4 regions of the Pseudaminobacter sp. Soil_N_29 genome follow, and region 3 is predicted to be linked to each of the others. Evidence: riboswitches for the same ligand, from Rfam matches in the RefSeq annotation. Region 3 holds a riboswitch; each other region holds the start of a gene.
What was found. A riboswitch is a leader RNA that binds a small molecule or an ion and turns the genes downstream of it on or off. The one in region 3 is predicted to bind cobalamin.
Positions count from the first base shown of each region.

Region 1: it holds a riboswitch for cobalamin, as region 3 does, so the genes downstream of both, AC3A4H_RS05345 (TonB-dependent receptor domain-containing protein) here and bluB (5,6-dimethylbenzimidazole synthase) in region 3, are expected to answer to the same signal.
Region 2: it holds a riboswitch for cobalamin, as region 3 does, so the genes downstream of both, AC3A4H_RS08425 (CbtB domain-containing protein) here and bluB (5,6-dimethylbenzimidazole synthase) in region 3, are expected to answer to the same signal.
Region 4: it holds a riboswitch for cobalamin, as region 3 does, so the genes downstream of both, AC3A4H_RS08595 (DUF1636 family protein) here and bluB (5,6-dimethylbenzimidazole synthase) in region 3, are expected to answer to the same signal.

Region 1 is NZ_JBDGLC010000001.1:1,114,459-1,122,340, reverse strand. It holds gene AC3A4H_RS05370 (mandelate racemase/muconate lactonizing enzyme family protein) at 1-727, opposite strand, end outside; gene AC3A4H_RS05365 (sugar phosphate isomerase/epimerase family protein) at 797-1,684, opposite strand; gene AC3A4H_RS05360 (sugar phosphate isomerase/epimerase family protein) at 2,064-3,122, shown strand; gene AC3A4H_RS05355 (Gfo/Idh/MocA family protein) at 3,165-4,334, shown strand; gene AC3A4H_RS05350 (Fur family transcriptional regulator) at 4,488-4,892, shown strand; cobalamin riboswitch at 4,987-5,193, shown strand; gene AC3A4H_RS05345 (TonB-dependent receptor domain-containing protein) at 5,360-7,264, shown strand; gene AC3A4H_RS05340 (ABC transporter substrate-binding protein) at 7,410-7,882, shown strand, end outside.
Region 2 is NZ_JBDGLC010000002.1:512,610-520,491, forward strand. It holds gene cbiB (adenosylcobinamide-phosphate synthase CbiB) at 1-736, shown strand, start outside; gene AC3A4H_RS08405 (class I SAM-dependent methyltransferase) at 752-1,507, opposite strand; gene cobO (cob(I)yrinic acid a,c-diamide adenosyltransferase) at 1,507-2,124, opposite strand; gene cobU (bifunctional adenosylcobinamide kinase/adenosylcobinamide-phosphate guanylyltransferase) at 2,126-2,641, opposite strand; gene AC3A4H_RS08420 (CbtA family protein) at 2,634-3,383, opposite strand; gene AC3A4H_RS08425 (CbtB domain-containing protein) at 3,398-3,580, opposite strand; cobalamin riboswitch at 3,618-3,811, opposite strand; gene AC3A4H_RS08430 (aromatic ring-hydroxylating oxygenase subunit alpha) at 3,966-5,168, shown strand; gene AC3A4H_RS08435 (MFS transporter) at 5,137-6,336, opposite strand; gene AC3A4H_RS08440 (aldo/keto reductase) at 6,452-7,282, opposite strand; gene AC3A4H_RS08445 (heparan-alpha-glucosaminide N-acetyltransferase) at 7,362-7,882, shown strand, end outside.
Region 3 is NZ_JBDGLC010000001.1:516,327-524,208, forward strand. It holds gene AC3A4H_RS02430 (pirin family protein) at 1-659, opposite strand, end outside; gene AC3A4H_RS02435 (exodeoxyribonuclease VII small subunit) at 767-1,018, opposite strand; gene AC3A4H_RS02440 (histone deacetylase family protein) at 1,022-1,948, opposite strand; cobalamin riboswitch at 2,189-2,332, shown strand; gene bluB (5,6-dimethylbenzimidazole synthase) at 2,401-3,135, shown strand; gene AC3A4H_RS02450 (hypothetical protein) at 3,132-4,115, opposite strand; gene ribB (3,4-dihydroxy-2-butanone-4-phosphate synthase) at 4,203-5,303, opposite strand; gene aroC (chorismate synthase) at 5,342-6,442, opposite strand; gene AC3A4H_RS02465 (DUF1344 domain-containing protein) at 6,723-6,971, shown strand; gene AC3A4H_RS02470 (histidine phosphatase family protein) at 7,034-7,621, opposite strand; gene fabI (enoyl-ACP reductase FabI) at 7,655-7,882, opposite strand, start outside.
Region 4 is NZ_JBDGLC010000002.1:545,976-553,857, reverse strand. It holds gene cobN (cobaltochelatase subunit CobN) at 1-1,842, opposite strand, end outside; gene cobW (cobalamin biosynthesis protein CobW) at 1,859-2,896, opposite strand; gene AC3A4H_RS08595 (DUF1636 family protein) at 2,893-3,327, opposite strand; cobalamin riboswitch at 3,358-3,559, opposite strand; gene AC3A4H_RS08590 (winged helix-turn-helix domain-containing protein) at 3,589-4,788, opposite strand; gene AC3A4H_RS08585 (NADH-quinone oxidoreductase subunit A) at 5,132-5,497, shown strand; gene AC3A4H_RS08580 (NuoB/complex I 20 kDa subunit family protein) at 5,488-6,069, shown strand; gene AC3A4H_RS08575 (NADH-quinone oxidoreductase subunit C) at 6,076-6,681, shown strand; gene AC3A4H_RS08570 (NADH-quinone oxidoreductase subunit D) at 6,691-7,881, shown strand.

The DNA.
Region 1 (7,882 bases), 600 kb from region 3:
CCGGCTCCTCGAACCAGGCGATGTCGCAGTCGGCGACGAGGCTGGCGAAGCGCTTGGCCTCGGCCACGGTGTAGGTGCCGTGTGCGTCGACCATGATGTCGATGCCGGGGCCGAGCGCCTTGCGCGCGGCGCGCACGCGTTCAGCCGAGATGTGCGGCGCGCCGTCCATGGCGCCGACGCGCATCTTCACCGCCTTGAAGCCGCCGGCCTCGACATAGGATTTCAGCTGGTCGCCGATCATTTCGGCATTCGCCCAGCCGCCGGAGGCATAGGCCGGCATGCGCTCCAGCTTGCGACCGCCTAGCAGCTGCCAGACCGGCTTGCCGAGCGACTTGCCCAGAATGTCCCACAGTGCGATGTCGACCGCGCTGATCGCCGCGATGGAAAGGCCGCGCCGCGCCAGCTGCGGCATGGCGTGGCCGGCGGCGGCTGCGGTCTCGTGGCGCACGCCGTTGTAGAGCATTTCCCAGATGACGCCGATGTCGCCGGCATGCCGGCCGACGAGCTGCGGGGCGATCTCGTGGTTGAGCATGTGGACGAGCGCGCCATAGGTGCCTGCGCTGCCAGCCGCGTTCTTGCCTTCGCCCCAGCCGACGAGCCCGTCGCCGGTCTCGATGCGCAATATGGCGGCGTCGAAGGTCCGCACCTGACCGAAGTCGCTACGGTGTTGCCGGTCCGTCTGGATGGGCACGCGAACCCACCATGCCTGAACGTGTCTTATGCGCATCTCGCACCTCGGCCTTCCCGCCCTGGCGAGGCGGAAAGGCTTGAAAACGCCGGCAACTCCGGCTGGCCCTTACTTGATCAGCGGCAGGATGGTTTCCGCCGTAATGCGCATCTGGTCGGCATAAAAATCTTCGGTCAGCAGGCTCGAGCCGTGGTCCTGGATGAACTTCAGCTGCTCGGGCGGAATGTCGACCGGGTTGCGCTCCACCATGGTCGGATATTTGTTGGCGGGCGTGCGGTCGACCGGCGCGACAAATTCGTTGGTGACGGCACCTTCGTAGCCGATCTCCTTCAGCGTGCCGATGATCTGCGGCCAGTCGAGCTGGCCGAGGCCGGCGGCGAAGCGGTTGTTGTCGGCGACGTGGAAGTCGAACAGGCGCTTTCCGGCAAGGCGTATGGCGTCGTACATGTCCTCCTCCTCGATATTGAGGTGGAAGGCATCGAGGCAGACGCCGCATTCGGGGCTCACCGCGTCGGCCAGCGCCAGCGCCTGCGAGGCTCGGTTGAACAGATAGGTCTCGAAGCGGTTTAGCGGCTCGATGGCGATCCGCACGCCTTTCTTCTGTGCGTGGGCGAAGCACTCGCGGGTGGCGTCCACCACCCAGTTCCACTCTTCTTCCTCGGTGCCGTCGGGTGTCACCTTGCCCACGGTGGCCGGCACCAGCGTGACGATCTCGCCGTCGAGTTCGCTGACCATGGTGATGACGCTCTTGACGTAGTCGACCGAGCGGGCACGCTGGCCCTCGTCCCTGGCGGCCAGGTTGCGCTCGCCGAGCGTCAGCGTCACGGCGCCCCAGCAGCGGATGCCGTGCTCATTGAGAAGCGCGCGCGTTTCCTTGACGTCGTATTGCGCCGGCTCGCCGGAAATTTCGATGCTCTCGTAGCCGAACTTCTTGATCCGGGCCAAGGTCTTGCCCAGCGGTTCGGCGCGCATCCAGTTGTGCGTCGAAAGATGCATGGTCTTTCCCTTCAACAATTCGCCTGCAATCGGCTTCGCCGGGTGGCGAAGCGGTTCCTCCTCCCGCAAGGCGCGCCAGTTTCAACTGGTTCGACCAATTAGGTATATGCGGATTTCTAGACGATTTCGAACCTGCTCGCAAGAAGTGGTGCCATGCAGGCCAAATCCTAAGGTAATTCTTTGTAAAACAATGCTTTCTGGAGGCGTTCCGCTCGTGTGAAGCTGGCGCGGGCGGTAAACAGGCTGCTTGACCGGAAACTTCTATTTGGTATTACCAGAGAGATTGTTGATAGGTGAAGGCATCCGGGCGAACCGGCTGGCGGTTTGTTGTAGCCTTCCACCTGGATTCGGTGAGCGCTTGAGGAGAGGGAGCAGGAGCATGGCAAAGACGCTGAAAGGTCCCGGCATATTTCTGGCGCAGTTCGCCGGCGACGCCGCGCCGTTCAATTCATTGAAAAGCATTGCGGAATGGGCGGCCGAGCTCGGCTACAAGGGCGTGCAGATCCCGACCTGGGACGGGCGCCTGTTCGATCTCAGGAAGGCAGCGTCGTCCAAGGCCTATTGCGACGAGGTCAAGGGGATCTGCGCCGAGGCGGGCGTCGAGATCACCGAGTTGTCGACGCATTTGCAGGGCCAACTCGTCGCCGTGCATCCCGCCTATGACAGCCAGTTCGACGGGTTTGCGCCGGCAGAGGTCCACAACAACCCGAGCGCGCGCCAGAAATGGGCCGTCGAACAGATGATGTTCGGCGCCAAGGCCTCTGAGCATCTCGGGCTCAAGGCCTCGGTCAGCTTCTCCGGTGCGCTGGCCTTCCCTTACCTCTACCCCTGGCCGCAGCGGCCGGCGGGGCTGATCGAGGAGGCGTTCGGCGAACTCGGCAGGCGCTGGAAGCCTATCCTCGACGCCTATGAGGAGTCGGGCGTCGACCTCTGCTACGAGATCCATCCGGGCGAGGACGTGTTCGACGGAGCGACCTTCGAGATGTTCCTCGATGCCGTCGGCGGCCACAAGCGCTGCAACATCAATTACGACCCGTCGCATTTCCTGCTGCAGCAGCTCGACTATCTCGCCTTCATCGACATCTACCACGAACGCATCAAGGCGTTTCACGTCAAGGACGCCGAGTTCAATCCGGACGGGCGGCAGGGTGTCTATTCGGGCTACCAGGGCTGGGTGCAACGCGCCGGCCGCTTCCGCTCGCTCGGCGACGGGCAGGTCGATTTCTCGGGCATTTTCTCCAAGCTCGCTGCCTATGACTATGACAGCTGGGCGGTGCTGGAATGGGAGTGCTGCCTGAAGCATCCGGAAGTGGGTGCTGCCGAGGGCGCGCCCTTCATCGACAGCCATATCATCCGGGTGACGGAAAAGGCATTCGACGATTTTGCGGGCGGGGAAACGGACCGGGCGGCGCTGCGCAAGATGATGGGCATTGCCTGAAATCGAGACGAGACCGGACGAGCGAGGAGGGGAGGTTTCAAGATGACCATTGAGGGACGCAGCGAGCGCAGGGAAGGCCCGATCCGCTACGGCATGGTGGGCGGCGGGCAGGGTGCTTTCATAGGCGGGGTGCACCGCATCGCCGCTCGCCTCGACGGCGAATTCGAGCTGGTGGCCGGCGCGCTTTCGTCCGATCCCGAAAGGGCGAGAGCATCGGGCGCCGAACTCGGGCTTGATCCGGAGCGCAGCTATGGCTCGTTCCAGGAGATGGCCAAGACCGAGGCCAAGCGCCCGGACGGCATCGAGGCGGTGGCGATCGTGACGCCCAACCACATGCATTATCCGGCCGCCAAGGCGTTCCTGGAGGCGGGCATCCACGTCATCTCCGACAAGCCGCTGACCTCCAACCTGGCCGACGCCAGGAAGCTTGCCGCGCTGGTGGAAAAAACCGGCAAGGTCTTCGTCCTCACCCACAACTACACCGGCTATCCGATGATCCGGCAGGCCCGCGAGATGGTGCAGAATGGCCAGCTCGGCGAAATCCGTGTCGTGCAGGCCGAATATCCGCAGGACTGGCTGACCGAGAAGGCGGAGGATCATGGGTCCAAGCAGGCGGCTTGGCGCACCGACCCCAAGCAGTCGGGCGCCGGCGGCTCCACCGGCGATATCGGCACCCATGCCTACAATCTCGCCCGTTTCGTCACCGGGCTGGAGCTGGACAGTCTTTCGGCCGACCTCGACGCCTTCGTGCCCGGCCGCCAGCTCGACGACAATGCGCATGTCATGCTGCGCTTCAAGGGCGGGGCCAAGGGCATGCTGTGGGCAAGCCAGGTCGCGCCCGGTAACGAAAATGGCCTGAAACTCAGGGTCTACGGCACCAAAGGCGGCATCGAGTGGACGCAGAGCGACCCGAACTACCTTTGGCACACGCCCTTCGGCGAGCCCAAGCGGCTGCTGACCCGTGCCGGCGCGGGCGCCGGGCCGGCCGCAGCGCGGGTCACGCGCGTGCCGGCTGGGCACCCGGAGGGCTATCTGGAAGGCTTTGCCACCATCTATGCAGAGGCTGCCAAAGCGATCCGCGCCGCGCGCCGCAACGGCAATCCGGGCAACGACGTGCTCTACCCCACGGTGGAGGACGGCGTGGAAGGCGTGGCCTTCGTCGAAGCCTGCGTGAAGTCTTCCAAGAAGAACGCGGCCTGGACCAAACTCTGACGGAATTGGCTGGGGCTGCCCTCACCATTGCCACCGCCGGGCCCCGGCAGTGGCATTTTGCCCGGCCAATCGCTATGTGAGCTCTCAAAGGTGACAAACCCGGCAATTCGGGCCAAGTTTCGGTTGCAGGGTTTAGGAAGGGCGAGCGGCATCATGGCGGCAAGGGAAAAGCTGACGAAGAACCAGCTTCGCGTGCTCGAGAAACTCGAGGCTGCGAGCGGCCCGCTCAGCGCCTACATGCTGCTCGACCAACTGCGCGAGCAGGGTTTTCGTGCGCCGCTGCAGGTCTATCGCGCGCTCGATGGCCTGATGAATGCCGGCTTCGTCCACCGGCTGGAGAGCATGAATGCCTTCGTTGCATGTTCCGAGCCGCACGACCACAGCCACCGGCTGATCGCCTTCGCCATATGTGACAAGTGCGGTCAGGTCTCGGAGTTCTCCGACGAGATCATCGGCGAGCAGCTCGACGCCTGGATCGGTTCGACCGGCTTTGCGGCGAAGAGGGCTGTGATCGAATTTCGCGGCACCTGCGCCAAATGCGCGGCGTTGGCCGCATAGGCCGGCGCGCTCGCCTCAGGTGATGCGGCCGCGCGCCACCACCGGCCGGAAGCGACGAACTCTTCTGCTGTTGACCTTCGAACCCCGCGTGGCTACCAATCGATTCGGAATTGGTTCCGCTTCGCGGCGGATGAAAAGGGAACACGGTGAGACCTTCGGGTCGAAGCCGAGACTGCCCCCGCAACTGTAACCGGCGAGCTTTCCTTCAACCAAGCCACTAAGAGCGCAGCGCGCGATTGGGAAGGCGAAGGCGAAGCGTTGACCCGGAAGTCAGGAGACCTGCCTGTTCCGGTCACCCATGCTTGAATACGGGGTGTGTTCAGGCGCGGTCGTCCGTGGCGGTGACATTTGAAAAAAGTGTTGCCGCGCGCCCGGACGATTCTGACGGACCCAGTCCCGGACATCTCCGATCGGCGGCTCTGAGCTTGCATGCTGAACTCCCGCTTGCAGGTCGAATGGAGTGCTGAATGAAGAGACTGAATTTGCGCGCAAGTGTTCTTGCGCTCGCCGCAACCGGCTGTGCGGCAATCGTGTTCCCCCAGACCGCATCGGCCGAGCAGGTCGACGATGAAACCACGCTTCTGGAACGCATCGTCGTGACGACGCCGCTGAGACGAGAAAGCTCGCTGGTGGGGTCGACATCCTCCGTCACCGTGATCGATGCCAAGGAGATCGAGCAATCTGCCGCGCCGGACCTGCCGTCGCTGTTGAGGGCCCACACCGGCGTGTCCATCGTCTCCTATGGCGGTCAGGGAGCCGCGGCCAATATCCACATGCGTGGCATGTCGGCCAGCCAGACGCTGGTTCTCATCAACGGCGTGCGGGCAAGCGCGGCCACGACCGGAACCGCCTCGATCTTCAACATTCCGCTGAGCGCCATCGAGCGCATCGAAGTGGCCAAGGGGGCGCATTCGGCGCAATATGGCGCCGACGCCATGGGCGGCGTCGTCAACATCATCACCAGGCAGGGCGGCCCCTGCGCCGATGGCCGCGACGCCTGCGCCAGCGTAACGACCGGCATCACCCACCCTTGGGGCGGCTACGTTTCCGGCTACGCTCAAGGGCGTACCTCCAACGGGATGGACTACTCGGTCGGCGGCAGTATTCTCGGCACCCGCGGCTACGACTTCACCACGCCGCTCGCCTGGGACCACGAACCGGGCGACGAAGGCTTTCTCCAGGGCTCGTTGAACCTGTCGCTGTCGAAGGATTTCGATTGGGGCAGGCTCTACGCCGATGGCCTTTTTGCATCTGGCCGCAGCCAGTATGACAGCGCCTATCCCTACGACAACGAGGTTGATGCCAGCACCTTCGCCGGAAAGCTCGGCGCGCAGATCCTGCACGGGGACGACTGGTCCTCGACCGTCGAAGCAAGCTCGGGGCTCGACTACTCGACCAATTTCCGCAAGGGCGTGGCCGGCAGCACCAAATACGACACGCAGCGCCACGGCATATTTGCCTCGACGGAGAAAGGTTTCCAGACCGGCAGCGTGGCGCATATCCTGGCCGGGGGCTTCGAGGCCTATCGCGAGCACGTCGATTCCACGATTGACTACGCCGTCACTTCGCGCACGCTCGCCGCGGTTTTCAGCCAGTATTCGCTGGAATATGAGGCGCTTCGCGTCGACAGCGGCATTCGCTACGACCACAACGAACAGTTTGGCGGCGCGACGACCTACAATGTGGGTGCGAGTTACGACGTGCTTGCCGATCTGGTGCTGCGCGCATCCTTTGCCACCGGCTTCCGGGCGCCGACCTTCAACGAGCTGTACTATCCGGGCTTTTCCAATCCGAACCTGAAGCCGGAGAAGTCGCGCTCCTATGAGGTCGGGCTGAACTGGCAGGCGGCCGCCGGCACCAGCCTGGACCTCGCCTTTTACCAGACCTGGGTGACCGACGCGATCGCCTCCTTTGCGCCGAGCTACACGCCCGAGAACGTAGCCCGCGCCCGCATCACTGGGTTCGAGGCGGCGCTGGCCCACCAGTTCAGCGAGGAATGGAGCGGCAAGACGACACTCGACATCCGCCAGCCGCTGAACCAGGACACCGGCAACTATCTTCCCTACCGCGACCTCTTCAAGGCTACCGCCGAGCTGAACTACAGCCCGACGGAAGCGCTCAACCTTTCGGCCAGGCTGCTCTATGGCGCGGCGCGCTACGCCGATGCCGCAAACACGGGGAAGCTGGCGGACTATGTGACGGTGGATTTCACGGCGCTCTATGCGCTGGATTCACAATCCCAGCTCAAGTTGTCGGTCGAGAACGTCTTCGACGAGCAATATTTGACCGCCGCGGATGGTGTTCCGCCATATTCTCAGGGATATCTCGCGCCGGGGCGTACAATCGGGTTGAGCTTCACTCGAAACTTCTGAGTTTGAAGCTGGCCCGGCACAACGGGCTCTCGTTTGAAGGCACGCGATGGGACTGGCTGAAGGGACAAGGCGGAGAGCGATGACCGCGGCGGGATACTCCATGCGTGGGGTGGGCGTAGCAATCGCTATCGCATCAGCGACCTCCGTGCCGGTCTTCGCGGCGCAGCCGCCCCACCGCGTGGTTTCGCTGAATGTCTGCACCGATCAGCTCGCCATGCTGATCGCGGGCCAGGGGCAGCTCTATTCGGTGTCCAATCTGGCGACGGATCCGACCGCATCGGTGCTGGCCGATGCGGCCGCGAGCTATGTGGTCAATCACGGCCTGGCCGAGGAAATCTTCCTGATGTCGCCGGACCTCATTGTGGCGGGCACCTATACCACCCGGACGACTGTCGATCTGTTGCGCCGGCTCGGACTGCGCGTGGAGGAGTTCGCGCCGGCGGACTCCTTCGAAGATATTCGCGCGCAAATCGCCCGCATGGGCGAGATGCTGGGGCAACAGGAAAAGGCCGCGGCGCTGGTTTCCGGTATGGATGCGGAACTGGCGCGCCTCCGCGCGCAGCCTGCATCAAACCGCTCGATCGCGCTTTACTACACCGACGGCTACACCTCCGGCGC
Region 2 (7,882 bases), on a different contig from region 3:
GATGCTGCTCTCGGTCCTGCCTTTCGGCATCATCCTTGTGGCGCTACTCGGCAGCAGCCTGATTGCGCAGCGCAGCCTCGGCAGCCACGTTAAGGCCGTGGCAGATGCGCTCGACGAGGGCGGGCTCGCGGCCGGCAGGCGCGCCGTCTCCATGATTGTCGGGCGCGACCCCGACCAGCTCGACGAAGCTGCCGTCTGCCGCGCGGCGATCGAAAGCCTGTCGGAGAATTTTTCCGATGGCATCGTGGCGCCCGCCTTCTGGCTCGGCGTCGGCGGGCTCGTCGGTGGCGTCGCCTACAAGGCCGCCAACACGGCCGATTCGATGATCGGCCACCGCACGCCGCGCCACGAAGCCTTCGGCTGGGCGGCCGCCCGCTTCGACGATCTCATCAACCTGCCCGCCTCGCGCATCACTGGCCTGCTGCTGGTTGCGGCCGCCGCACTTGTGCCGGGAGCCGACCCGAAGAACGCCTGGCGCGCACTGCGCCGGGATTCCGGCAAGCACCGCTCGCCCAATGCGGGCTGGCCGGAGGCCGCGATGGCCGGCGCGCTTGGGCTGGCATTGGCCGGCCCGCGTGTCTATGGCGGCATGCTGGTCGAGGACCACATGATGGGGGACGGCAGGCGCGAAGCGACCAGCACCGATATCAGGCGCGCGCTGCGGCTTTATCACGTCGCTGATTGGCTGCTGATCGGTCTGTTCGGAATACTGGCGGTTGCGATCTTTCTCATGTGAGAAAGATCAGGCACGTCAGCTTCGGCGAGCCTCGAAAGTGATGATCCCGTCGCCCTTGTGGGGCGCGTGGCCATGCTGGTAGTCGCCACAGGCTTCGACATCAATGAAGCCGGCAGCCCGGAGCGCCAGTTCGAACTCGGCAACGCCCCACCACCGCAGGCAAAACAGGTCCATCTCCGAATCCACCAGCTTTCCGCCACGCCAAAGTTCGTAGCGCAATGTCGTTTTGGTCGTTTGCGAGATGTAATCCGTCTCCACCCGGTCGCTGGCAAGGGTCAGCAGATCGCCCTGGTCGGTTTTCCAAGTACGCATGGAATGGCTCTCACCGAGAAAACTGTCGATGGCGTCGAGATCGACGATCAGCCGGCCGCCCGGAAGCAGATGGTCGCGAAAACGCTCCAGCACGGCCATCGCGTCGGGATAGGAGGTGATGAGCTGGAAGGAGCCAAGCGGCACGACGATCGCGTCGAAGCGCTCGGCATAGGAAAATCCCTCGAAGGTCTGCCGGGTAAGCCTTGCCGGCAAGGAGCGGCTTTCGCATGCCTCGCGGCAATAGCGTAGCATCTCTTCAGACGCGTCGAAGCCTTCCACGGACAAGCCGGCCTCGAGCAAGGGAACGAACAGTCGGCCATTGCCTACAGCCGGTTCCAGAATCGGCCCGGTGCATCCGTGCAGGCGATCGCGGTAATACTCCACGTCGCCGAACGAACGCCCCACCGGCTTGTCCAACTCATAGACCCAGGAGGCCAGCGTGGCGTAGCGGTTCTCCACTAGAACTCGATCCCCTGCTGCGCCTTCACGCCGGCCGAAAAATGGTGCTTCACCGAGCCCATCTCGGTGACAAGATCTGCTGCCTCGATCAGCGCCGGCTTGGCGTTGCGGCCGGTGACGACGACATGCAGCCCCTCGCGCCGGTTCTTCAACGTCGCAACGACCATGTCGAGGTCCAGATAGTCATAGCGCAGCGCGATGTTGAGCTCATCGAGCACGACGAGATCGATGGTCGGATCGTTGATGAGCTCCACCGCCTTGGCCCAGGCGGCCTCGGCGGCGGCGATGTCGCGCTTGATGTCCTGCGTTTCCCAGGTAAACCCCTCGCCCATCGTGTGCCAGACTACCCGGTCGCCGAAAGCGGCGAAGGCGTCCTTCTCGCCGGTGTGCCACGCGCCCTTGACGAATTGCACGACGCCGACGCGCCGGCCGTAGCCCAGCATGCGCAGCGCCAGCCCAAAGGCCGCCGTTGACTTGCCCTTGCCCGGGCCGGTGTTCACGATCAGCAGACCCTTCTGCTCGATGGTCTTGCCGGCGACTTCTGCATCCTGCACCGCCTTGCGCTTGGCCATCTTGGCCTTATGGCGTTCGGCTTCGCTGTCGTCGATTTCCTTCATGTCATTTCACCTGCATGGGTAGCCCCGCGACCATGAATAGGACACGGTCGGCGCGAGCCGCAATCTTCTGGTTGAGCCGGCCGGCGGCGTCGCGGAATCTTCTGGCAAGCGCATTATCGGGCACGATGCCGAGGCCGACCTCGTTGGCCACGACGAACCACGGCCCGCGCGGCTTGCCCAGCACATCGGCAAGGCGTTCGCTTTCGCGTTCGAGATCATGCTCGGCCAGGAGATGATTGGAAAGCCATAGCGTCAGGCAATCGACCAATAGCGGGCGGCCGTCGGGTACGCTCTCTATTGCGCCCACGAGGTCCAGCGGCGCGTCGAGCGTCTCCCAGCCCTCGGCGCGGCGGGCGCGGTGCAGCGCGATGCGCTCCACCATCTCGTCGTCAAAGGCCTGGGCGGTGGCGATATAGGTCCAGGGCGCCGGGAAGCCGGTCGCCAGCTGCTCGGCATGCGCGCTCTTGCCGGAGCGCGCGCCGCCGAGCAGCAGCGTCAGTGTGTGTGCCTCACGCAAAGCTGTCGCGCAGGCTTTTCGCCGTTCCGGTGAAGCGGCTGCGGACGATGCCGACCAGAGCCCCAAGCACCACCCAGAAGATCAGGTTGGTGACGGTGACCGCGACCACGAACTGGTGGTGCAGGCTTGCCGGAATGGGCGATTCGTGACTTTCCGGCTGCGGCGCGCCGATGACATGCGGTGCCACGATCAAAGCCACGCCAATCAGCGAGAACGCCAACGAGCTGCGGAAGGCGATCAGGCCAAGCCCCGCGGCGGTTGCCACAGCCGTCCCGATCCACCAGACCTGACGGGCGGCGAGATCGGCCGCGGGCATGGCAGGCAGTTCCGGCGGCAAACCCAGGCCCGGTGCCAGCGTGAACACGGCAAAGCCGGCAAAGCCCCAGAACACACCCTGGCGCCAACCGGCAATGCCGCCGGCCAGTTCGGAAACGGCCACTAGCACCAGCGCGAAGCCGATGGCGGTGACGACATTGGCCAGCACGGTGAAGCTGTAGCGCTCGAAACCGTCGGCCGGCGCCCAGCCCTCTTCCTCTTCCGCAGGCGCCGCCGCTTCATGATCGAGAGCAGACGGGGTTGAGACCTCCGGAGCACCATGGTGGTGCCCGCCGGCGGCTTCCTCATAAACCTCCGCCTGAAGGATCAGCGGGACGGTAGCATAGGCCTGCATCGCGGCCATCACGATGCCGGACAAAAGCCCGGCGATCGCCGCGATGAACACGACGTTGCGAAACACTGTCATGTGAAAGCCCCCCGTTAGTGGCAGGGGAACGAGAGCGAGTGACGGTAGTCGTGGGCAGCGTTGTGAACGGCGTCCATCTGCGCAAAGCCCACGAAGCCGACCACGAAAAGGCCGAGAAGGGCGGAAAGCGCCAGCTGCGTAACGCGCGAGGCCGAGCCAACCGAAGCGCCGATCGACGAGGAAGCAACAGTGTTCATTCCAAAAATCCTTTCACCCTCCACCCGAGGGCCCATAGAGTTTTCTTCGTCGCCGGCAGGTCTCCTGGCTTGCGGGTCTACGCCCTTCCCCGCCTTCCCGAGGTAACCCTCAGTGGCATCTGGGGAGAGCTCTCCGCGCACAGTTGCGGGGGCAGCCGCGGCTTTGGGCAAAAAATGCCCGCACCGCATTCCCTTTTGGTTCCGTCCGGAACCGACGACGATTGCGACTATATGAAGAATCGCCACGCCCGGCAAACCATAATCCCGCCCTTTTATCGGCCGGCAAGGTCGCAAACGCGCAAGTCAGCCACCTGCCTCACCTCGCGCCCCCGATTGACAATCGGCGCGCAGCAGTGTCCGCTCTCCCATCGATCGGGGCAACGCCATGCGAGCAGACACCGAAGCAATCGATCCCTATAACGGCCTGCGAACCGCCCAGGCAACGCTGCCGTCCCGGGCCTACTGGGACGAGGCCGAATACCGCCGCGACCTCGAAGCGATCTGGTATCGCAACTGGATCATGCTCTGCCGCGAGGCAGATATCGCGCAGCCTGGAGCCTTTCGCGTCTTCACGGTGGGCACCCAGCAGGTTCTGCTCATCCGCGACGAAGCCGGAGCCTTGCGCGCCTTCCACAACACCTGCCGCCATCGCGGCTCGCAGCTTTGCCGCGAAAGCGAAGGTCGGTTGAAAAGCAAGCTGCTCACCTGCCCCTACCACGCCTGGTCCTATTCTCTGGCGGGCGAGCTGGTGCGCGTCCCTTCCAAGACGCTTCCTGCCGGTTTCGACAAGGCCGACTATCCGCTCTATCCGGTGGCGCTTTCGTCGTGGCGGGGCTTCGTTTTCGTCAATCTTGCCGAAGATGCCGCCGGCTCGGCGCCCGAAAGCTTCGACCCCGGCTCGTGCGACCTGTCGAACTGGCCTCTGGAAGACCTCGCCACCGGCCACGTGCTGCGCAAGGTGCTGAATTGCAACTGGAAGGTCTTTTGGGAAAACTTCAACGAGTGCCTGCATTGCCCCGGCGTGCACAAGCACCTCTCCCACCTGGTGCCGATCTATGGGCGCGGGCTGATGGCACGCTACGACGACCCGGAATGGGCTCTCCATGCGGACAACGACGCGCCCGAATATGCCGGCGGGCTGCGTCCGGGAGCCGAAACTTGGTCGGACGATGGGCGCGCCCACGGTCCCGTCTTCGCCACGCTGACCGAGGCGGAGCGCGCCGCGGGCCAGACCTATGCCGCGCACCTGCCTTCCATGTTCATCGTCGGTCATGTCGACTATGTGCGCACCGTGCGCCTCCTGCCGCTCGGACCGGAGCAGACCGAGCTTACCGCCGAATGGCTGTTTCCCGCGGATGCGCTGTCATCGGAGGGCGCCGGCCTGAAAAACATCGTCAGTTTCGGCGCGCGGGTGCTGGAGGAGGACGCCGCCATCTGCGAGGTCAACCAGAAGGGCCTGCATTCGATGCGCCATTCTTCCGGCGTGCTGATGCCGGAAGAATACGAGCTGCATCGCTTCCATCAATGGGTGCGCGACCAGCACGCCGCTTGCGAGGTCACATCGACTTCGGAAGATAGCGGAAGGTAATCACGCCACAAAAGATGGTGAAGAAGCCTAGCGTGGCGAACACCGCGCCAAGGCCGAAGAAGCTGAGCACCACCGTGTAGACCAGCGGCGGGATAAGCTCGGAAAGATCCAGATAGGTGCGGTAGACCGCCGTCATCTGCGGCCTCTCATAGGTGCGCACCGCGCGCATGAAGGCGGTGGAGCCGAGCGCATCGAGCGCCACCGCAAACAGCGCTCCGAGCAACAGGAAGCCACCCGTCAGCAGCGGCAGCCCTTCGCCGCTCAGCCCCGCCGCGAACAAGGCGGCGCTCATGGCCAGGAAAGCGAACGTCATGACGTTGCGTGCGCCGAAGCGACGCCCCGCCTTGCCCCAGGAGATAGCCGCAAAGAGCAGCGCATTGCCGGCCGACACCAGAAGACCGCCAGCCAGCTCGCCCTCGCCCGTCACCACCATCAGGATCGGGCCATAGACGAAGAAGGTGGTCCAAAAGCAGGAACGGCCAAAAGCGATCACCCAGGCCAGGCGCAGCCTGGGCTGTGAGACGAAGCGGCCGATGTTTTTCAGCGGGTTGGCGGCTCGCGTCTTGCCGGGGCTGATCAGCGGATTGTCGCCGAGGCGGAAATACCAGAACGTGGCCAGCAGCGCCATCGCGAAGCCCACCACCACGGCATGCGTGACGATGATGCCATAACGCGTATAGAGAAAGACGCCGAGCGTCGGCCCGCCGGTCCAGGCCATCATCGACCAGGCCATGCGCAGCGATTCGGCCTGCATGATCTCCGTCTTGCGGATGTGGTCCATGATGTAGAGGTTGAGCGTGATGGCGAGCGCGCTGGAGCCCATGACGCGTGCCAGCATGCCCACCATCTGGCCGGCCAGCGAATGGGTCATGAACAGGAGCGAGCCAATGGCCAGAAGCGCCGTGCCCGCGGTGTAGATCCAGCGGCGCGAGAAGCGGCTGATGAGCATCGGCATGAACAGCGTTGCCGAAAGGCCGATCAGCGCCACCAGCGTATAAAGCAGCGAGACGCCCTGCTTGTTCTGCAGGAGTTCGTAGGCCTGGATCGGCACGACGCTGGAAATGGCGGCGCGCGCAAATGACTCAAGCGCATAGAGCGTGGCAAAGGTGCGCGCGCCCGCCTGCTTTACGGCGGGAAGCCAGATGGGATGCCTTACCTGCGTGACCATTCCTGCCCCGGATATTTCGCGGGCAGGTTGGCAGGCCCGAGCGGTGGGAGGATAGCAGGAAACCGACCTTTGCCCGTCGCAAACCCTGTGGGGCTATAGGCCGCCGCCACCTGGCCTAAGCGGCATCCCATTCGGGCGAGAAGTCGTAGTCGCAGATGCGCTTGTTCTGGCTGGTCAGTGCGGAAATAGCCGCCATCTCCGCATCCGACAGCGCGAAATCGAAAACGGCGATGTTTTCCGCCAGCCGTTCCGCCTTTGAGGTGCGCGGGATTGCCGACACGCCCTCCTGCTGAACATGCCACCGCAGCACGATCTGGCCGGGCGTCTTGCCATGGCGGGCAGCGGCGTCCTGCACCGCCTTTTCCTCGAACAGACCGCCGCCCCGGAACAGCGGGCAATAGGAAACGAGAGCCAGGCCGCTCTCGCGGCACATGCGCAGCATTTTGGACTGGTCGAGATAGGGATGGTACTCGACCTGGTTGCAAACGAGCGGCGCCTCCGAAAGCGAAATCGCTTCGGCCAGCAGGCTGGTGGGGAAATTGGCCACGCCGATGTGGCGGGTGAGGCCCATGCGCCTGACCGCATTCAGCGCCTTGATCGAGCTCTCCAGTGGAATGCGCGGGTTCGGCCAATGGATCAGCAGCAGGTCGACTTGGTCGAGGCCAAGGTCCTTCAGGCTGGCCTCGGCCGAGCGCTCAAGGTCGCCGGGCGCGATTTCCGTCCACCACACCTTGGTGGTCACGAACAGTTCGTCGCGCGCAATGCCGGAAGCGCGCAGCCCCTCGCCCACGGCGTCTTCGTTGCCGTAGGCGCGCGCGGTATCGACGTGCCGGTAGCCGATGGACAGTGCCCGAGACACCAGCTCAGTGCATTCCTGCCCCTTCAGCGTCCAGGTTCCCAGGCCCAGCGCCGGTATAGAGGCGCCATTTGCATTCACGCTGTGCATCGCATTTCCCCAATTCTTCTTCGGCCTTGTCTTCCACGATAACGATGTCACCATGTCGGCAATGCCCGCAAACACAGCCATGTACCCCGATATCAAGACGAATCAAGCCTCGACCACAAAGGGCACGAGGATCGAGCTGCTCGACCTTGCGCGCGGCCTGGCGCTGGCCGCCATGGCCATCTACCACTTTACCTGGGACCTGGAATTCTTCGGTTACGTCGAACCGGGCATGACGGCGGTGGGCGGCTGGAAGCTTTTTGCCCGCTGCATCGCCTCGAGCTTCCTCTTCCTGGTCGGGGTAAGCTTGGTGCTGGCGCACGGCCGCGGCATTCGCTGGAAGCCGTTCTGGCGACGCTTCGCCATGGTGGCAGGGGCGGCGCTGGCCATATCGGTTGCCACGTGGATTGCCGTGCCGAGCGGCTTCATCTTCTTCGGCATATTGCACCAGATCGCGCTGGCGAGCCTTCTCGGGCTGGCCTTCCTGCGGCTGCCGGCGCTGCTGACGCTCGTTGTCGCGGCGCTGGTGATCGCGACGCCAAACTTCCTGCGCAGCGAACTCTTCGATCATCCAGCCCTGTGGTGGGTGGGCCTGTCGTCCAG
Region 3 (7,882 bases):
TTGCCCTCCAGCACATAGATCGCGCGCTCTTCCGCATCGGCCGGGATGCGGATCTTCGCGCCGGGCTCCAGGCGCACATCCACATAGAGCGTGTCGTGGTAGACGGTTACCGGTGAGCGATGGCCCTCGAAGTCGCCCATCACCACGCGCCCCTTTGCGCCGTCGGCGGCGAATTCGGGCAGCGCGGTATTCGCCGTGTTCTCGAAGCCCGGGGCCATTTCTTCCCTGTTGTCGGGCAGCGCAATCCAGGTCTGCAGGCCCGAGATCAAGGTCGGCGCGCTGCGGATCTCCTCCGGCGTGCGCTCGGAATGGACGATGCCGCGCCCGGCCGTCATCAGGTTCACGTCGCCGGGCGAGATCACCATCTCGGTGCCGAGCGAATCGCGGTGCCGGATCTTCCCGTCGAACAGATAGGTAACGGTGGAGAGACCGATATGCGGGTGCGGGCGCACGTCCAACGCCTGCCCGGCCCGCAGGATCGCCGGGCCCATGCGATCGAAGAAGATGAAGGGGCCGACCAATCGCCGCCGGGCGGTCGGCAGCGCCCGGCGAACCTCGAAGCCGCCAATATCCTTGGCGTTGGCGACCACCATCAGTTCCAGCGCATCGCAGGAATATGCGTTGCCCAGTTCGGGATCGGGTGCGGGAAAGAAGCTCATGGTAACCTCCAATCGGCGGCAGTCGCAAAAATCTTGCCCGCAGAGGCTACGCCGCGACGACCACGGGAGAAATACCGCGCCGCCGAGACGGATTGTTCAACGATGCCCTACTCCCCGTCTAGCGGCTCGGCTCCCACCGGCTTGCCGTCGCGCGACAGGCGAATCTTCTCCACCTTGTCCTCGGCCGCCTTCAGCAGCCGGTCGCAATGGGCCTTCAGCGCCTCGCCGCGCTCGTAGATGCGGATCGACTGGTCGAGCGGCACGTCGCCGCGCTCCAGATGGTCGACGATGCTCTCCAGCGCTTCCAGCGCCTGTTCGAAGCTCATCGCCTTGATGTCGTCATTCGGTTCGGCGTCCATCATTCATCCTTTCATCAGGCGCTTCACATGCGCCGCGACCGAAAAAGACAGGCCCTGCAGGTCGTAGCCGCCCTCGAGCAGGCTCACGATGCGGTTGTTCGCATAGCGCGCCGCGCGGTCCATGAGTTGGCCTGTCGCCCAGTCGAAGTCCTCTTCCGTCAGATTGATCTGCGCCAGCGGGTCGCGATGGTGCGCGTCGAAGCCGGCCGAGATGATGATCAGGTCCGGCGCGAAATTGTCGAGCGCCGGCAGCACGCGTGCGCGGAATGCCTCGCGGAACAGGTCGCTGCCGCTCTCCGGCGACAGCGGCGCGTTGACGATGTTGCCCGCGCCGGTCTCGTCCTTGGCGCCGGTGCCGGGATAAAGCGGCATCTGGTGGGTGGAGCAGAACAGCACGCTCGGGTCGTCCCAGAAGATGTCCTGCGTGCCGTTGCCGTGGTGCACGTCCCAGTCGACGATGGCCACGCGCTCGGCGCCATATTGGCGCTGAGCGTAGCGGGCCGCAATCGCCGCATTGTTGAACAGGCAAAAACCCATTGCCGTGGTCTTCTCGGCATGGTGGCCCGGCGGACGCGCCGCCACGAAGACGTTGTCGGCCTTGCCGGTGAATACGTCGTCCACCGCCGCATTGGCCGCGCCGATTGCCGTCAGCGCCGCCTGCCAGCTCTTGGGGCTGACGGTGGTGTCTGCATCGATGCCTGCGAGCCCCTCCTCGGGGATCGCCGCACGGATCCGCTCCACGAAGCTCTCGGGATGGGCAAACAGGATCGTCGCCTCGTCGCCCTCCGGCGCCTCGACGCGCACGAGGTCCGCAAACGCATCGTCCTCCAGCGCCCGCGCGATTGCGCGCAGCCGGTCCGGGCGCTCCGGGTGCCCCGGCGGCGTCAGGTGCTCGAGATAGATCGGGTGCGAATAAAGGCGCGTAGTCATGCCGGGCAGTTTATCAGCAAAGGCGGCCGTCGCCACGCACTACCTGCCGAAGCCTGGGGAAAATTGTCCTTTCTCCAAACTCCGTGTCGCATGGCGAGGATGCATCGCGCCCCGTTCCGCGATAGTGTCGCGCCGCTGCAAGGTGCCTGCCTTAGAGCATGATCCCGAAAAGTTGCAGACTTTTCGGACAAGATCATGCTCCAGAAACTTGGAGCAAGATGGCGTCTCGAGGAGAAGCCATCGCGCTCCAAGGCGGGAGAATCGGGAACGCGGTGCAAATCCGCGGCGTGCCCAACGCTGTAAGGGGGACCGCATCGGTAGATGCCACTGTTCTGCGGAACGGGAAGGCGCCGATGGCGGGACGAACCCGAGCCAGAAGACCGGCCAGGCAGAAATAGTCGTCCGCATGGTCAGGCGGAACGATGCCCAGCCTGTTCGCAAGGGGAAACGCGATGCCGGCAAGCAGCCATCCCACGCCCGAAAACGCCTTCGAGCATGCCGCGCGCGAGGCGGTCTACCGCGCCATCTTCACGCGCCGCGACGTCCGCAGCCATTTTTCGTCCGAGCCGCTGGATGATGCCGTTCTGGCCCGTCTGCTGCTGGCCGCCCATCACGCGCCGTCGGTCGGCTTCATGCAGCCGTGGAATTTTATCGTGATCCGCGACATGGCGCGACGCGAGCGGGTGCGCAACCTGTTCCTCGCCGCCCGCGAGCAGGAACTGCCCGCCATCGCCGCCGAGCGGCAGGCGCTCTACCGCAAGCTGAAGCTCGAAGGCATCTGCGAAAGCGCGCTGAACCTCTGCATCACCTGCGACCGCCGGCGTTCGGAAACCTCGCCGCTCGGCCGCTGGCACAACCCGCAGATGGACCTCTACAGCACCGTCTGTGCCGTCCAAAACCTCTGGCTCGCCGCGCGTGCCGAGGGCGTGGGCATCGGCTGGGTCAGCATCCTCGACGAGCAGGCATTGAAGGGCCTGCTCGGCATGCCCGACCACGTCGCGCCGGTCGCCTATCTATGCGTGGGCCGCGTCTCGCAGTTCGCGCCGAAACCAGACCTTGAGGCAAATGGCTGGGGCAATCGCCTGCCCCTGCCCGAGCTCATCATGAGCGAGGCCTTCGGCCGCCCTGGAGAGGCCTCGCTCAAAGAGACAGTGGTTCGAGAAGAAGCCCGGTCCTGTCGTGCCTAGCCTGGCTGTTCGGCCGGCTGCCAGGCCGACCCGCCGGGCCCGCCCAGCGCCTTGTCCTTCAGCTCGCGGAACTTGCCCGATGCGTCGGCCAGCCGGCGATCCCAGTCGGCGTTTGGCGTCTGCCCCTCAATGGCCTTGAAATAGACCTGCATCAGCGAAGCGATGGCGAAGGGCTCGATCAGCGCGCCCTTCACCGCCCAGGCGAACACGATCGCCAGCACGAAGGCCCAGCCCGCCAGTTGCCCGGGCATCACGTAGAGGATGGCGGCTGCCGGCGTCAGCATCATCAGGAAAATGACGAAGGTCAGGCCCCACATGATGATCGCCAGCCACACCGCATTCTTGACCAGTGTCTTGGCGTTCTGTGCGTAGAGAACGACGCCCTGGCGCGCGGTCTCGTAAGGGCTGTGGCTGTCGATGCGAATGTTGTAGGCGAGAATGATCTCGTCGACATAGGTCAGCGACAGGCGAATGACCGTGTTGATGAACTTCACCAGCCCCTCGAGCCCCGGGATGGGAAGGAAGGACGCTATGCCGCCGATCAGGCCGGTGATGGCGGCGATGGCACCCTTCACCAGTTGGTCGAGAACAAAGAGAATGTTCGCCTCGGCAAATCGCGCCGTCACCACTTCCCGCGCATAAGAGATCTGGCCCTGGCCGCCCGGCACGTCGTGGCCGTCAAGCAGCCGGACCATGACCGCGATGTGGCCGGCCTTGACCATGTAGAGGATGTATTCGCGGATCCAGTAGACGATCAGCGACACCGCGCCGAAACCCAGGATCCCGCCCCACAGCGAAAGGGTCACCGGACCGTCCTCGCCGCCGAAGATGTGGCCTGCGCCGTATCCGACGCCCGCTCCGGCGCCGGTCGCAAGCACATAGGCCGCGGTGATTGCAAAAAACACGATGATGCGAAAGACGATGAAGGGCCATGTCTTCACCATCATCGACAGCGTCTTGCCGATATCGAAGTCCCACATGTAAAAATCCCCCCAGAACAGGCGAATTGAGCATGTCCTGAGGGGAGATATTGTCAAGCGTCTGCCGCACGACAGCGGCGATTCTCGCTAAAGAATTTCTGTCTTGGCGATCTTGATGCCGAAACCTTCGAGGCCGACATAGTGGCGCTCGCGCGAGGCGATCAGGTTGATCGAGGAGATGCCGAGGTCGCGCAGGATCTGCGCACCCAGGCCGATCTCGCGCCACTCGCTCTCGCGCTTGCGGGCTTCGGCGTGGGCTTCCGCCTCGTTGTGCACCGGGCGGTTGCGGTCCTGGTGGGCGACGCCCACAGACCCCTCGCGCAGATAGACGATGACGCCGCGCTGGCGCTCGCCCATCGACTTCATGATCGATTGCAGGTCATGGCCGGTGCCGAACACATCGTCCACCACGTTCTCCGAATGCAGCCTGACCGGCACTTCCTCGCCATCGCGAATGTCGCCGAACACGATCGCCAGGTGGTGCATCACGTCCCAGGGCAGCGTGTAGGTATAGGCCTTGGCCTTGCCGCCGGGCGTTTCGATATCCGAGCACTCCACGCGCTGCACCAGCTTTTCTTGTCGCTGGCGATAGGCGATGAGGTCGGCCACCGACACCTGCTTCAGGCCGTTCGCCTCAGCGAAGGCAGCTACCTGCGGCCCGCGCATGACCGTGCCGTCGTCGTTGACCAGTTCCGAGATGACGCCCACCGGCGGCAGGCCGGCCAGCTTGCACAGGTCTACCGCAGCTTCGGTATGGCCCGAGCGCATCAGCACGCCGCCCTCGCGCGCCACCAGCGGGAAGATGTGACCCGGACGAACGAAATCGGCGGGGCCGGCATTGTCGTTGGCCAGGTTGCGCACGGTCAGCGTGCGGTCGTCGGCCGAGATGCCGGTGGTGGTACCATGCTTGAAGTCGACGCTGACGGTGAAGGCGGTGGTGTGGGCCGAATCGTTTTCGGCCACCATCGGCGCCAGGTTCAGCCGCCGGGCGTCCTCGCGCGTCATCGGCGTGCAGACGATGCCGGAAGTGTGGCGCACGATGAAGGCCATCTTCTCGGCGGTGCAGTGCACGGCCGCGACGATCAGGTCGCCCTCGTTCTCGCGTCCGTCGTCATCCATCACGACGACGATTTCGCCACGTTCGAAGGCCCGCAGCGCCTCGACGACTTTCTTCTGGTCGTAGCCCATCTTGTCCGGAGTCCGTTCAGTTGCTCACATGAATACAATCACACCCGGCCGGTCTGGCCGCGATGCCGCAGGTAGTGATCGGCGATGGCGCAGGCAACCATGGCCTCGCCGATCGGTACGGCGCGTATGCCCACGCAAGGGTCGTGGCGGCCCTTGGTCATCACGTCGACGTCCTTGCCGTCGACATCGATGGACTTGCGCGGCGTCAGGATCGACGACGTCGGCTTGACGGCAAAGCGCGCCACGATTTCCTGCCCCGTCGAGATGCCGCCAAGTATACCCCCGGCGTGGTTTGACAGGAACACCGGCTTGCCATCGTTGCCTATGCGGATCTCGTCGGCATTCTCTTCGCCAGTGATGCGCGCGGCCTCGAAGCCATTGCCGATCTCCACCCCCTTCACCGCATTGATAGACATGAGGTTCGAGGCGATGTCCTGGTCGAGCTTGGCATAGACCGGCGCGCCGAGCCCGGCGGGCACGCCCTCGGCCACGATCTCGATGATGGCGCCCACCGAGGAGCCGGCCTTGCGGATGCCGTCGAGATATTCGGCGAATACCGGCACCGAATCCGGGTCGGGCGTGAAGAACGGGTTTTCCGCATCCTCGACGAAATTCCAGTTCCAGCGGCTGCGGTCGATGTCCTTCACGCCGATAGAGACCAGCGCACCGCGCACCACCATGCCCGGCACCACCTTGCGCGCCAGCGCGCCGGCAGCCACGCGCGCAGCGGTCTCGCGAGCGGAAGAACGCCCGCCGCCGCGATGGTCGCGCAGGCCGTATTTGACGTGATAGGTGTAGTCGGCATGGCCCGGCCGGTATTGCCGCGCGATCTCGCCATAGTCCTTGGAGCGCTGGTCGACGTTTTCGATCATCATCGATACCGGCGTGCCGGTGGTGATCATCGTCTCGCCGTCCTCGTCCAGCACGAAGCCCGACAGCACCTGCACCTCGTCGGGCTCGCGGCGCTGGGTCACGAACCGCGATTTGCCTGGGCGGCGCCGGTCGAGTTCGGCCTGGATTTCGGCGCGCGTGAAGCGAATTCCGGGCGGGCAGCCATCGACCACGCAGCCCAAGGCCGCGCCGTGGCTTTCGCCCCAGGTGGTGACACGGAACAGATGTCCGAAAGTGTTGTGCGACATGATACTCAGCCCTGCCCGGCCTCGCCGGCTCTGCGGTGCGTTCTATTGGCGTTTTCGGCACGGGTCAAACCATGATCCGACCTGTTGCCCAGTTGTCTCGTGCGAGCCGAACGGCGGCTAGTGCCCGGTTTTCCCGTGATTTCGGCAACATCTTGAAAACATAAAGTGAAACTGCCGCGTTCTAGTTTTGACACATTCCCCGTGTTAGTGGTTTCTACCCGTTCGCAATCGCGAGCCGTCGCCCGTCGACGCCAAGGATAAACAAAAACGAGGATGGACCATGCGTAGCCTGATCGGCGCTCTTGCCGCTGTCGTGATGATTTCCAGCGCCGCCTTCGCCGCCGAGGCGGAAGGCAAGATCAAGGTGATCGACCGCGAAAAGCTGACCATCACGCTCGACAACGGCAAGTCCTACAAGCTGCCCGGCGAATTCGACGTCGATGCGCTTGAGGAAGGCATGGATGTCCTGCTCGCCTACGATCAGGTCAACGGCGTCAACATGATCACCGACATGCAGTTGCCGGAATAGCATTTCCGGCGCAGCGGCCGCCGCCAAAAAGCTCCTGTCGCCTGCGCACAAGCGCCCAAACTTCAGAGCCAGTCCAGACTGCCGTTTTCAAACCGCAGCACACGGTCCTGCGGAATTTCCAGCGCCGCCGCCAGATGGGTTGGTATCGACTGCACCAGCCGGAAGATGACCCGCAGCACGCCGCCATGGGTCACGCAAACCGTGGGGTGCTTCAGTTCCTCAAACCAGGGCCTTATCCGGCCGAGCAGCATCTCATAGCTCTCGGCGTCCTCGCCCGGCGGTACGAAGCTCCATTTGTCGCGCGAACGCTCCTCCTTGCAGCCAGGGTAGCGTTCTTCGAGCTCCGGGAAGGTAAAGCCCTGCCAGTCGCCAAAATTCACCTCCACCAGCCGCGGGTCGGTGCGATAGCCGTGTGAGGCAAGCCCCATGGCCGCGCGTGCACGCTCCATGGTTTCGCGCGTGCGCCGCATCGGGCTGGCGACGAAATCGAATTCGTGCGGCTCGGCAATCAGTTCGGCCAGGCGCCGACCATTACGGACGGCCTGGGCGCGGCCGACCTCAGTAATGTCAGTGTCGGCCTGCCCCTGCAGGCGCTCTTCGGCATTCCAGGCCGTCTGGCCGTGGCGCACGAAATAGACAAGCGGAAACATGACGCCCCGCACGCCTCCCGAAAGCTGCGGACGTCAGTCCTTGATGGTGGAAATGTCCGGGGCGTCGACGGCCTTCATGCCGACGACGTGGTAGCCCGAATCGACGTGGTGCACCTCGCCGGTCACGCCCCGCGACAGGTCGGACAGGAAGTAGAGGCCGGAATCGCCCACTTCCTCCGGGGTCACGGTGCGCTTCAGCGGCGCGTTGTACTCGTTCCACTTCAGGATGTAGCGGAAGTCGCCGATGCCGGAAGCCGCCAG
Region 4 (7,882 bases), on a different contig from region 3:
CGCATATTCGTCCACCAGTCGCTCCAGCGTCTGCTGGTTCTCGTCCAGCCCGGCATGGGCAAGCGGCGGGGGCAGGTGGCCAAGCGTGACGGCGGCAATGCGCCGCTTGGCCTGCGCGGCCTCGCCCGGATTGCTGACGATGAAGGGATAGACCACCGGCAGGCCGCCGGTGACGATTTCAGGAAAACAGTTTTGGCCGAGCGCCACCGTCTTGCCGGGCAGCCATTCCAGCGTGCCGTGCGCGCCGACATGCACCAGCGTATGGCAGCCAAGGCTTTTGCGCAGCCAGAGCCCGAAGGCCACCAGCGCATGGCGCGGCGGCAGCGTCGGGTCGTGATAGTCGGCGCGGCGGTCGGCCGAGCGCCCGCGATCGGGTGCCAAAGCGACGGTGACGTTGCCGAAGGTCGCGGCGCGGAAGGGGAAATCGCCGCCTTCCTCGGTTTCGCTCGCGGCATCGCCCCACGCCGCCTCGACGGTTGCCCGCGCCGCTGCGGGCAGTTCGGGGGAGAGGCGAGCATAGTCCTCGAGGCTGATGCCGTGGACGCGGCGTGCCAGAAGGTCCAGCAGTTCGCGGGGCGATTCGGGAATCCCTTCAACGTGATAGCCCTCGGCCTTCAGGTCGTGCAGCATGGCGAGCACGCTGTTGGGCACGTCGAGGCCGACGGCATAGCCGGTGCGGCCGGGCGCACTGGGATAGTCCGGGATCAGGATCGCAACCTTGCGCGTCGCCCGCGGCTCGCGCTGCAGGCGCAGGAATGCGGCGATGCGGCCCGCCACCTGCTCGACGCGGTCGGGCTCGGGGCGGTTGGCGAGGCCCTTGAAGGCAAGGGCGCTGTCTACCTCCATCTCGGCCTTGAACGAGATCGCACCGGCCAGGATGCGCCCGTCGAGCTCGGGCATCACCACATGCATGGCAAGGTCGGCCGGTGCCAGTCCGCGCTGGTTTTCGGCCCAGGCATCACGACGCGTGGTGGCGACGATGACCTGGAATACTGGCGCGCCCGCGCGGTCGAACAGCGTTTCCACGCCCGGCTCGGCGCTGCTGGCAAAGGCGGTGGCGGTGATGATGGCCGCCGGCTTTAGGTTCGCCAACGCGCTTTCCACGAAGGCGAGGGAGGTTTTGTCTTTCAGGCTGGAGACGAAGATGGGAACAGGCGCGATGCCCCGCGCGCGCAACGCCTCGACCAGCGCATCGATGGGCGCGACATCGGCTGCCAGCAGCATCGAGCGGTAGAAGAGGATCGGGACGATGGGGGCGTCAGCCAGCGCAGCAGCCGCCTGAACCACGCCCTTGCCCGGCTCGTAAAACCCGGCCTTTGGCACCGCGATCGGCTCCGTCGCAGCGCCCTGTCCGCCGGCAAGTCCGGCCAGATGGTGCATCAGCGCGCGCATATTGTCCGGCCCGCCCTCGCGGAAATAGGCGAGCAGCAGGTCGAGCTTTTCGCGAGGCAGTGTCGAGCATTCGATCAGCCGCTGGTCCTCGTCGTGGCTTTCGCCGGGCAGCAGCGCGAGGCGAATGTTCTTCTCGCGGCAGATGGCGGCCAGCCGGTCGCAGCCATAGCGCCACCAGTCGTAGCCGCCAAGGATGCGCACGAGGATGATTTTTGCGTGGGCGGCCACGCTGTCGACCCAAAGGTCCACCGACATCGGGTGGCGCAGGTCGCGAAGTGCTGCCAGCCGCATGGAGGGCAGGGTGTCCGCCTCCTGCCGCCACGCCGCAGCCAGCCCGGCCAGATCGCTGTCGGTGAAAGACAGCGCCACGACATCCGCCGGCGTCTGCCGCAGGTCGACCGGCTCGATCAGGTCGTCGAGCGAGGCGGATGTCGTGGTCAGTATGTGCATGGCCGCGCGCGCCTGCTCAGTTCGCCAGAATGCGCTCGATGGCCTCGCGGTTCAGGCCCTTCAGCCCGATGACGACGAGACGCGAGCGGCGCTCCTCGGCCGGCGTCCAGGCGCGGTCATAATAGTGGTTCACGCGCGGGCCGACGGCTTGCACCAGAAGCCGCATCGGCTTGCCGGCCACATCGACAAAACCCTTCACGCGCAGCACGTTCTCCTGCTCTGCTGCCGCCGCCACGCGGTTTGCCAGTTCCTCGGGGCTGGCGATGGCCGGCAACTCCACGATGAACGAGTCAAAATCGTCGTGCTCATGGTCGAGCATGCCGTCATGCAGCGTCTTGCGGTTTTCGATGTCGTCCTCGACGGCGAGGCCGAGGCCGAGCATCACCGACGGATCGACCTTGCCATGCGCGCTCGGCACCACTTTTACCGCGCGTGACAGATGCTCGCCGATCGTCGCATGGGCGCGGGCGCTGCCGTCCGCGTCGATCAGGTCGCTCTTGGAAAGGATGATGAGGTCGGCGCAGGCCACCTGGTCCTGGAACACTTCCTCGACCGGATCGTCGTGGTCCAGCGTCTCGTCTTCCTCGCGCTGCGCCTGCAGGGCGTCCATGTCGGAGGCAACCTGACCGGCGGCGAGAGCGGCACCGTCCACCACGGCAACGACGCCGTCGACCGTCACGCGGCTCTTCACCGAAGGCCACTGGAAGGCCTGCACCAGCGGCTTGGGCAGCGCCAGGCCCGAGGTCTCGATCAGGATGTGATCCACCTTCGGCTCGCGCGACAGGATTTCATCCAGCGCCGGCACAAAATCGTCGGCCACGGTGCAGCACAGGCAGCCGTTTGCCAGCTCGACGATGTTTTCCTCCGGGCAGGCGTCGATGCCGCAGCTTTTCAGAATCTCGCCGTCCACGCCGACATCGCCGAATTCGTTGACGATCAGCGCCAGGCGCTTGCCATTGGCGTTTTCGAGGATGTTGCGGATCAGCGTGGTTTTGCCGGCGCCGAGAAAGCCGGTGACGACGGTGCAGGGAACGCGGGTCGCGGAGGCGGTCATGAAATGTCCTTCACTATGGCAAGAGGGGGAATGCGGGCGACAAGGCCGCGCTTGAGGCTGTCGGGGCGGCCGCGCCAGGGCAGTATGCCGTCTGTGGCGGTCGCGAAAAGCTTGGCGCCGGCAATCAGGTCCGGGCCGCTTTCAGGCGTCAGGTCGCCGAAGACGTAGCTCCAGCAGCCGTTGCGAAGCAGTGCGGCACTCAGCCGGCGCTTGCAGTTGCCAAGGCACTCGACCTGCTGGACACGGATGTTTTCGTTGGAAGCGGCGCGCAGCGTGGCCTGCGCCAGAAATTCGCCGGCGCGGGGGCGGGCGTCGGAGCCGGTTTCGTCCCGGCAGGAGGAACAGACGACAACGGTTATGTCGGAGCCATCCGCATCACGGACATCCTCGGCCAGCGCTGTCGAGTCAGCTTCGGTCTTCACTAGAATCATGCTCCTTGCCCAGGACACCCGCCGGGCGGTCGGATTAATGGTATGACGGCAGGTCTCCTGGCTCGCGCATCGTCGCCTCACGCCGCCTTCCCGGAAAACTCCAGTGGCTGTCGGCCTTCGGCTCTTCGCTTACAGTTGCGGGTACAGCTGCGGAATTGGGATTTGTCCCCGCACCGCATTCCCTCTTGGCCCCTCCCTTTGCGGAGAGGGGACCGTCGCGGGCGAATTTAGGCGGGGGCGGCTTGGCCTGTCAACGCGCGGTTACGACGTGAGGATGTCCGTCAGCGCCGGTGCCAGGTCGCCGGCAGGCACGACGTCGATGCGCTCCAGTTCCAGCCATTGCGCCATCAGGCGAAGCTCGTCGGCCAGGGCTTCGGCGGTGTGGGCTGGTGCGCCGGGTTCTGCATAGGCGGCCTGCACGCGCAGCACACCGGCGGGCCGGTCGGCCTTGAGGTCGATGCGCGCCGCAATGGTGTCGCCGAGCAGGAAGGGCAGGACGTAATAGCCGTATTGCCGCTTGGCGGCTGGCGTGTAGATTTCGATGCGATAGCGGAAGCCGAATAGCCGTTCGGCGCGGGAGCGTTCCCACACGACCGGGTCGAAGGGGGCCAGCAGCGCGCGGGCCTCCACCTTGCGCGGCATGCGTGCGCCCGTGTGCAGATAGGCCTGCTGGCTCCAGCTCTCCACGCGCACCGGCAGAAGCTCCCCCGATTCGACCAGCTCTTCCACGCGGCCCTTCACGTCGGCGGACGAGAGACGAAAATAGTCGCGCAGGTCACCCACCGTCGCGATGCCCAGCGCGCGGGCAGAGATGCGCAGCAGTTCGCGGTGCGCGTCGGCGGCGGTCGGCGCCGGCGCGGAAAAGACCGATGACGGCAGCACGCGCTCGGGCAGGTCGTAGAGGCGCTCGAAGCCGCGGCGCGAGGCGGTGGTGATGCGGCCGGCCCAGAACAGCCATTCGAAGGCGTGCTTTTCGTCGCTCCAACCCCACCAGCCGCCGGAACCCTTGGCGCCGTCAATGTCGGAGGCGGCGACGGGGCCTCGGGCGACGACCTCGCTATAGATGTCATCGATTAGACGCGTGTTCTGCTGCGCCCAGTTGGCCAAGCCGGTGTACATCTCTTCGTGGCGTTCCGCGCGCTGCATGCGCCAACGCAGCAGCGGATAGGTTTCCACGGGCAGGAAAGAGGCTTCGTGCGCCCAATACTCGAACAGCGAGCGCTTCTTCGAGTTGGCCGCCTTGTCGAGCAGGTCGCGCGGGTAGGGGCCTAGCCGCGAGAACAGCGGCATGTAGTGCGCGCGCACCACCACGCTCACGGAATCGATCTGCAGCAGGCCGATGCGCGAAAGCACCTTGTTGAGGTGCCTGCGGTCGATGGGGCCGGCGGGGCGGGCATCGGCGAAACCTTGCGCGGCCAGCGCTATGCGCCGCGCCAGCTTGAGCGAGATCCTTTCCTTCATGTTCGTTCGCTCCGCGGGGTCCTGTTGCGACTTCCGGTTTCGTCCGGGAATCGGATTGGCGCCTCACGCTAGCAATGTTGCAACCCGAATTGTGTCAGGAGGAAAAGTGGAGTAAAAGAGTATAGATATCAAATTCGGGTTCTGAGCCGCCAATCGCGCAAAAGCGATGGACGCAGCCGCCCTTTGGCCAAGGTTTGACTTGCTTCGCCGAAGCGCCTGCGCTAACCCTCGCCGCGTTGCAGCATGGGTTTTCGGCGCCATCTGACCTGCGCATGTGTCGCGGTCCTGAGGCTCGATTCAGTGCTATAATTTGGTCGGTTGGCCGCCAACGGAAAGTCGGAGCATGAGTGGGCTATTAAGTTCATATCTTCCCATTGTCATTTTCATCGGTGTTGCCCTGGTGATCGGTCTCGCGCTGATCGCCGCGCCGTTCATTATTGCCTACCGCAATCCGGACCCGGAGAAGCTGTCGGCATATGAGTGCGGCTTCAACTCCTTCGATGACGCACGGATGAAGTTCGACATCCGCTACTATCTGGTGGCGATCCTGTTCATCATCTTCGACCTTGAGGTGGCGTTCCTGTTCCCGTGGGCGGTGTCGTTCGGCGAGATCGGCATGCTGGGCTTCTGGTCGATGATGGTCTTCCTGGCGGTGCTCACGATCGGCTTTATCTACGAATGGAAGAAGGGAGCGCTGGAATGGGATTGAATCAGGCATCCCCCACGCTTGTCGCGGCCAAGCCCAAGGGCATTATCGATCCGAATACGGGCAAGCTGATCGGCGCTGACGATCCGTTCGTGGCCGACATCAACAACGAGCTTTCCGACAAGGGCTTTCTGGTCACCTCTTCCGAGGCGCTGATCACCTGGGCGCGTACCGGCTCGCTGATGTGGATGACGTTCGGCCTTGCCTGCTGCGCTGTCGAGATGATGCACATTTCGATGCCGCGCTACGACGCCGAGCGCTTCGGCATCGCGCCGCGCGCTTCCCCGCGCCAGTCGGACGTGATGATCGTGGCCGGCACGCTGACCAACAAGATGGCGCCTGCGCTGCGCAAGGTCTATGACCAGATGCCGGAGCCGCGATACGTCATTTCCATGGGCTCCTGCGCCAATGGCGGCGGCTACTACCATTATTCTTATTCGGTGGTGCGCGGCTGTGACCGCGTGGTGCCGGTGGATATCTATGTGCCCGGCTGCCCGCCCACGGCGGAAGCGCTGCTTTACGGCATTCTTCTCCTGCAGAAGAAGATCCGCCGCACCGGCACGATCGAACGGTGATTTTCCATGAGTGAAGCCCTCAAGGACCTTGCGGTCTATCTGGCCGAGAAGCTCGGTGCCCGGATCGGTGAGACGGTTCTGGCCTATGGCGAGCTGACCATCTCTGTCGCGCCGGACGACATCGTCGCCGTTGCCGGCTTTCTGCGTGACGACGTGCAGTGCCAGTTCGTCTCGATGATCGACATTTGCGGTGTCGACCACCTGGCGCGCGAAAAGCGCTTCGACGTGGTCTATCACCTGCTGTCGCCGCGCCAGAACCTGCGCATCCGCCTGAAGGTGCAGACCGACGACGAGACCCCGGTGCCGTCGCTGACCGGCATCTATCCCGGCGCCGACTGGTTCGAGCGCGAAGCCTACGACATGTATGGCATTCTGTTCTCGGGTCACCCTGATCTGCGCCGCCTGCTGACCGACTATGGCTTCGAAGGCTATCCGCTTCGCAAGGATTTCCCTCTGACCGGCTTCGTGGAGGTTCGCTACGACGATGCGGCCAAGCGCGTCGTTTACGAGCCTGTCGAACTCAGGCAGGAATTCCGCAATTTCGATTTTCTCTCGCCGTGGGAAGGGACCGACTACGTCCTGCCGGGCGACGAGAAGGCCAAGGGAAATTGAGGCGCCAGAATGGCTGAAACCTCCGTCCGCAATTTCAACATCAACTTCGGCCCGCAGCATCCGGCCGCGCACGGCGTGCTGCGCCTGGTGCTCGAGCTCGACGGTGAAGTGGTCGAGCGCGTCGATCCGCATATCGGCCTGCTGCACCGCGGCACCGAGAAGCTGATGGAGCACAAGACCTATCTGCAGGCTCTGCCCTATCTCGACCGCCTCGACTACGTGGCGCCGATGAACCAGGAGCACGCCTTCGCGCTCGCGGTCGAGCGTCTGCTCGGCATCGCGGTGCCGAAGCGCGGCCAGCTGATCCGCGTGCTCTATTCCGAGATCGGCCGCATCCTCAATCACCTGCTCAACGTCACCACGCAGGCGATGGACGTCGGCGCGCTCACCCCGCCGCTGTGGGGCTTCGAGGAGCGCGAGAAGCTGATGGTCTTCTACGAGCGTGCTTCCGGCGCGCGCATGCACTCGGCCTATTTCCGGCCCGGCGGCGTCCACCAGGACCTGCCCGAGAAGCTGGTCGAGGACATCGGCAAGTGGTGCGATCCGTTCATGAAGACGGTCGACGCGCTCGATGAACTGCTGACCGAGAACCGCATCTTCAAGCAGCGCAACGCCGACATCGGCGTGGTGTCGCTGGAAGACGCATGGGCCTGGGGCTTCTCCGGCGTGATGGTGCGCGGCTCGGGCGCAGCCTGGGACCTGCGCAAGAGCCAGCCCTACGAGTGCTATTCCGAAATGGAATTCGACATTCCGGTCGGCAAGCACGGCGACTGCTACGACCGCTATCTCATCCGCATGGAAGAGATGCGCCAGTCGGTTCGCATCATGCGCCAGTGCGTCGAGCGCCTGCTGAGCACAGAGAAGGTCGGGCCGGTCTCCAACACCGATGGCAAGGTCGTGCCGCCGAAGCGCGGCGAGATGAAGCGCTCGATGGAAGCGCTGATCCATCATTTCAAGCTCTATACCGAGGGCTACCACGTGCCGGCCGGCGAGGTTTATGCCGCCGTCGAGGCGCCCAAGGGCGAGTTCGGCGTCTATCTCGTCTCCGATGGCACCAACAAGCCTTATCGCTGCAAGCTCAGGGCCCCTGGCTTCGCACACCTGCAGGCGATGGACTTCCTGTGTCGCGGCCACATGCTGGCCGACGTCACCGCCGTCCTCGGCTCCCTCGACATCGTCTTTGGTGAGGTTGACCGCTAAT